DNA from 2 places in the Ectobacillus sp. genome. Region 1 is predicted to be linked to the other one. Evidence: riboswitches for the same ligand, from Rfam matches in the RefSeq annotation. Region 1 holds a riboswitch; the other holds the start of a gene.
The links. A riboswitch is a leader RNA that binds a small molecule or an ion and turns the genes downstream of it on or off. The one in region 1 is predicted to bind cyclic di-GMP.
Positions count from the first base shown of each region.

Region 2: it holds a riboswitch for cyclic di-GMP, as region 1 does, so the genes downstream of both, AC11ZT_RS11875 (anti-repressor SinI family protein) here and AC11ZT_RS07220 (DUF192 domain-containing protein) in region 1, are expected to answer to the same signal.

Region 1 covers NZ_JBXKMX010000151.1:16,306-19,439, reverse strand. The annotation lists gene AC11ZT_RS07235 (DUF4153 domain-containing protein) at 1-401, opposite strand, end outside; gene AC11ZT_RS07230 (helix-turn-helix domain-containing protein) at 473-694, opposite strand; gene AC11ZT_RS07225 (DUF2975 domain-containing protein) at 705-1,184, opposite strand; cyclic di-GMP riboswitch class I at 1,439-1,524, shown strand; gene AC11ZT_RS07220 (DUF192 domain-containing protein) at 1,627-1,971, shown strand; gene AC11ZT_RS07215 (Flp family type IVb pilin) at 1,991-2,158, shown strand; gene AC11ZT_RS07210 (A24 family peptidase) at 2,277-2,780, shown strand; gene AC11ZT_RS07205 (TadE/TadG family type IV pilus assembly protein) at 2,725-3,134, shown strand, end outside.
Region 2 covers NZ_JBXKMX010000258.1:2,110-5,243, forward strand. The annotation lists gene pckA (phosphoenolpyruvate carboxykinase (ATP)) at 1-1,552, shown strand, start outside; gene AC11ZT_RS11875 (anti-repressor SinI family protein) at 1,704-1,853, opposite strand; cyclic di-GMP riboswitch class I at 1,869-1,953, opposite strand; gene AC11ZT_RS11880 (ABC transporter substrate-binding protein) at 2,191-3,134, shown strand, end outside.

The DNA.
Region 1 (3,134 bases):
GAGATTAGGAACAACACGAAAAGGGTGTAAAGAACATTTTTTTGGGGACGATTTTTGTATACAAAATAGGCTGCAATAAAGGGAAGAATACCGAAAGCAAGGTTAATTGGAGCAATTGCTTGCTGTTCGACAAAATGGAAAATGATCCTAGCGCTTATCCCGGATAGAATGGCTAACATGCCCATGAATATGAAACCCTTCTGAAGCAAGGAAGGTTGTTTTGTAGTTGTCGTCTCCTTAAAATGCAATCTTTCATACCAAACGGAAAGAACCTGCGAATCAGGGTTTTGCTCCCAGGCTTCCGAGAATAAATTTTTAAAAGCTTTTGGATCTTTTCTAAACATTCTCTCCAGCTCATGGGGGTTTGCAATATTTTCAATAATCAAATTGTTCATGTTCAAATTTATCCCTCCTCTAATCATTGTCCTATTAAGTTCTAATTTCCTTTACAGAGTTTATTAACCAAACTTTATTACCTTTGACTGTCTTCGTCGCCTTTGTATTCTAAAATATCCCCAGGCTGACATTCTAAAGCCTTGCAAATTGCCTCTAAAGTGGTTAATCGAATCGCTTTTGCTTTACCATTTTTCAATATAGAAAGATTTGCCATTGTGATTCCAACCTTCTCTGAAAGTTCCGTTACGCTCATTTTCCTTTTAGCCAACATGACATCAATATTGATAATAATTGCCATTGTTTTCACCTCATATCGTTAAATCATTTTCTAATTTTATATTAATGGCATTTTTTAATAGCTTTTGAAGAACAGCAGCAAAGACTGCAATCACCATTGAAGCAAAAGGAACAACCAATCCGATAAAAATGACACCCGGGGCATCATCTTTTTCCGCAAAGAGATAGAAGAGCGGCAAGACTAGCACATGCAAGATGCTGATTGTGATGGCACAGTATTTTATTTTCTTTAAGGCTATAACAGATAATTCGGAAAAGGCTTTATTTTTGTCAATATAGCGTAAGAGCTTGAAAGCCTGATATAAAGCAAAGTAAAAAGGTATTGTTGATGCATCAAAAATGAAAGAAACCGGGCATTTTATATAATCAACCTCTGGAAGTAATTTCGCTGCAATCGTAGCTAACTCAGGTACCAAAAATATGCACAGAGCAAGAACTGGAAAGCCCAAAAGAATAACAACTAACTTTAAAAATAGTGTTTCTGGTTTCATAAAAAGCACCTCACTTATGTATTTTTTCTTTTGATTTTAACAAGTTATTTATCGATTTACAATAAATTTTTATCGATTTTAAGAATCGATTTTATGGAAATGAAGGCCTAAGTAATCTTTATAAAATCGAAAAATAAGAAAATAAATAAGAAAACAAATATAAAAATTGTGTAAATGTGTAGACATGCTTATATATAATTCATATAATTTAATTAAATTAATAGATTATCGGTTTTGTTTAAAAAAATGCAAAATCTCGATAATGGCAAACCTGGTGAAAACCAGTGACGCAAAGCTATAGGGACTAAAGCGTAAATCGCAATGTCAGCCAGCTACCGAAAGATGGGCGCACGCAATATTTGTGTGGATTTAAGCATGTATTTTTTCACCCCCGCTTCGGTAGATGGCGGGGGTGTTTTTATTTTAAGGAGGTGGTGGTAGTTTGCGATTGGTCAACCTGGAGAATGCTCAAATCATTGCTGAATCGATTGAATCTGCGAATACCTTTTTTAAAAGGTTAAAAGGTTTGATGTTTAGGCAGAAATTATCCTCGGGTTCCGGTCTTTATCTTTATCCTTGTAATGCAATCCATACGTTTTTTATGAAGTTTCCAATTGATGTCCTGTATATCGACAAAGATTGGAGAATTGTTGGAATGGAAGAACATCTGCAGCCTGGGAAAGTAGGAAAAAAGTTTTCAGCAGCTACTTCAGTTATTGAATTAGAGAGTGGCAGCATCCGGTTAAACAGCATTCAAAGAGGACAAATCGTAAAACTACTAAAATAAAAGCAAGGGGGAAGTAAACATGATGAAAAAGTTAAAAGAGTTATTTTTAGAAGAAGAAGGACAAGGTATGACCGAGTATGGATTAATTTTAGGCTTGATTGCAGCGGGAGTAGTAACAGTATTACTCGTATTTGGTCCAAAAATTACTAAATTGTTTGAAAATGTAAATAGTCAAGTAAATCCTTAATGAATGTTTCTTTAATTGAAAAATAGTACCGAATTAGATAGATATGATAAAAGCTCTGCGACATGTTGTTGCAGAGCTATTTTAAAAAAGTCCATTTTTTAACATAGGAGATATGTACATGTTTCTTAATCTACTATTAATCATGACGCTGGTGATATCGGTGTATACAGATCTTAAAAGCAGAAAAATATACAATAGGGTTGTTTATCCTGTCCTGCTAGTCGCTATTTTTACTCACCTCATTTTTAACGGTGTAGAAGGATTGTACGTTTCCCTTATTGGGTTTTTTACAGGGTTAGGATTATTGATCGTTCCTTTTTTTCTGGGCGGGATAGGAGCAGGAGATGTAAAACTTCTTGCATTAGTAGGGGCTTTTAAAGGATGGGTATTTGTCATTTATACCGGGATATATATGGGAGTCATCGGAGGACTCATTGCGCTAATCATCATTGCAGTTGGAAAAGGGATGCTAAAAAAAGTTACGCTCTTTCTGTACGGGATAAAAAACAAGCAACAAATGTCGTACCTGTTTAATAGACAAGTCACATATCCTTACGGGGTGGCCATTGCAGCTGGAGCTATTTTCGCCTTTTTCCTCGAAGGGAGAGTGGTGTTATGGTAAAAAATTTGTAAAGCTTGCCAAGCAGGAGCATGGGCAGTCACTTGTGGAATTTGCACTTATTGTTCCCGTCTTTTTACTTATGCTGGTTGGTATGATTAACATTGGCTTTGTGCTCTTTACTTATTTGAGCTTAAACATGACTGCACAAGAAGCCTCTCGCCTGGCAGGCCTCGGTAAAACGGATGCCGACATCATGCAATATGTACAAAATCGATCGACAGTAGGTCATCCAGCCGATATTAGAATTACGATTACTCCTAATCAAGCTTCACGTATATCAGGGAGCTATACGACAGTTATCTTATCTTATCCGATGGCGGACATCACGCCGGTATTTGACCAATTTCTATCTCC
Region 2 (3,134 bases), on a different contig from region 1:
AGAATTAGTCAATGGAAGCAATGCACACGTTCAACTAAGTGTTCCGCAATTAGTTGAAAAAGTATTAGTGAAAAAAGAAGGTGTTTTATCTTCTGCAGGCGCTGTTTCTGTTGCGACGGGAAAATACACAGGACGATCTCCTAAAGATAAATTTATCGTTAAAGATGATATTACGGAAGGCAAAGTTGACTGGGGTTCAGTTAACCAACCAATTTCATCAGAAACCTTCGATAAGCTATATACTAAAGTGCTAGAATACTTAAAAGAAAAAGATGAAATATTCATTTTTAACGGTTTTGCTGGAGCAGATAAAGCATATCAAATGCCAATCCAAGTTATCAATGAATATGCATGGCATAATCTATTTGCCCAACAATTATTTATTCGTCCTACTGAAGAAGAATTAGTAAATCATCAATCTGAATTTACAATTGTTTCAGCTCCTAACTTTAAAGCAGATCCAAGTGTGGATGGAACAAATTCAGAAACATTCATTATCATTTCCTTTGAAAAACGTATCGTTCTCATCGGAGGAACTGAATATGCTGGAGAAATGAAAAAAGGTATCTTCTCTATCATGAATTTCTTACTACCTGAACAAGACATCTTTTCTATGCACTGCTCTTCAAATGTTGGTCAAGAAGGGGACGTTGCTTTATTCTTCGGTCTTTCCGGAACAGGAAAAACAACTTTATCAGCTGATGCAAACCGTAAACTTATTGGGGATGATGAACACGGTTGGTCTGATAATGGTGTATTTAACATCGAAGGCGGTTGCTATGCGAAAGTTGTCAATTTATCACGTGAAAAAGAACCACAAATCTACGATGCTATCACATTTGGTACGGTTTTAGAAAACGTTGTTCTTGATGAACATTCTCGCGTGGCAGATTACGATAATGTATCATTGACAGAAAATACTCGCGTTGCTTATCCAATGGAAGCAATTGATAATATTGTCTTACCAAGTGTTGCCGGTCACCCGAATACAATTATTTTCTTAACAGCTGACGCATCTGGCGTATTGCCTCCAATCAGCAAACTTTCTAAAGAACAAGCAATGTACCACTTCTTAAGTGGATATACAAGTAAACTTGCTGGTACAGAACGCGGAGTTACTTCTCCACAAGCAACATTCTCAACATGCTTTGGATCTCCTTTCTTGCCGCTTCCAGCATCTCGTTACGCTGAACTACTTGGAGAAAAAATTGAAAAACATAATGCCGAAGTATTCTTAGTAAACACAGGCTGGACTGGCGGGGTATACGGTGTAGGAAAACGTATGAACCTTAAATATACTCGTGCAATGGTTCAAGCAGCACTTAACGGTGAATTAGCTAATGTAGAAACAAACAAAGATAGCATTTTCGGACTTGAAATTCCACTTCATGTACCTGGTGTTCCTGATGAAGTATTAATTCCGGAAAAGACATGGGCTGATAAAGAAGAATATAAGAAAACTGCAATTGAACTCGCAAGCAAATTCAAAGAAAACTTCAAGAAATTTTCAAATGTTTCTGAAGACATCATTTCAGCAGGCGGTCCTTTCTAATAGCTAAAAATACCGTCTACAGTCATTCTGTAGGCGGTATTTTTTTTCAAAAAAAAGAACAGTCATTTGACTGCTCAACATTTATAGCATGTAACCGTGCTTCGAGCTAGAGATGCTTTTCGTAGCTGTTTATCTACTGTCCTACACTTCGTTACTTCGTCGACGCTAATTGTAGAAATGCATTCACTTCTTCAAAGCTTAACCCTAAACCTTTTGCCTCCATAATCAATGCTAACCACTCCATGTCAAGATAGGCTCCGTGCGTCTCTTCCCCAATCATTCTTGATTGACTCATCAACATTTAGCTACCTCCGTAAGCGGCAGACCAGCCATCGTAGTATTCCTACCTTAGATCTGTGACTTTGCGTCCCCATTTTTCAACAGGTTTGCCTTTATCAACTTTTCATAATTTTAATTGTGATATTTCACATTTCTATTTTATCATGATTATCATTTAATAGTCGACTTTTAATATAAAAATATTTAAAAAAATATTTAAACAATATTCGATAAACTAATGTTGAATTTCTTTAAAGAGCAGGTTGCATCCTTGCATCACAATTTTTTATATAGGCATTCACACAATTTTGTTTCGGTTCATACAGTAAAAGTAGATTCTATCTAGGAGGTGCAAAGCATTGCGAAAGCTTTTCGTTCTATTTTTACTTATAACACTAAGTTGCATTACGCTTGTAGCTTGTACTCAAAAGTCAGTTAATGAAAAGGTTCGTGTCGGAGAAGTCACCCATTCCTTATTTTACACTCCCCTGTATGTAGCCATTAATAATGGCTATTTCCGAGAGGAAGGAATTGATTTAGAACTACAAATGACTGCTGGCGGTGATAAGACGATGACTGCCATTCTTTCAAATAGTATAGATATCGGACTCGTTGGTTCAGAGACATCCATTTATGTATACAATCAAGGAGCAAAAGATCCTGTTATTAACTTTGCCCAGTTAACCCAAACAGACGGAACATTTCTCGTGTCTCGTACTAAAACAGATACATTCCATTGGAGTGATTTAAAGGGCAAGACGTTTCTTGGGCAGCGCCAAGGTGGTATGCCGCAAATGGTAGGAGAATTTGTTCTGAAAAATCATAATCTAAATCCTCAAAAGGATCTTACTCTTATACAAAACATTGACTTTGCAAATATTGCTAACGCCTTTGCTTCTGGAACAGGTGATTACGTTCAATTATTTGAACCAACAGCTAGTATTTTTGAGCAAGCTGGAAAAGGGTATATTGTCGCTTCATTTGGTGCAGAATCTGGAAATGTTCCCTATACATCCTTTATGACAAAGAAAAGTTATTTAGTCAGCCATAAAGCAACAATAGAAAAATTTACAAAAGCCTTATATAGAGGGCAACAATGGGTATACACTCATACTGCAGAAGAGATTACAAATATAGTACAATCGCAATTTTCCGATACCCCAAAGGAGATTATTACGAAAGTCATACAGCGATATAAGGATCAGCAATCATTTGCAACTAATCCGCTTTTAGATGAAACAGAGTGGAATAACCTTCAAAAAATTATGAAAGAAGCTGGGCAATTGCCAAATAAGGTCGACTA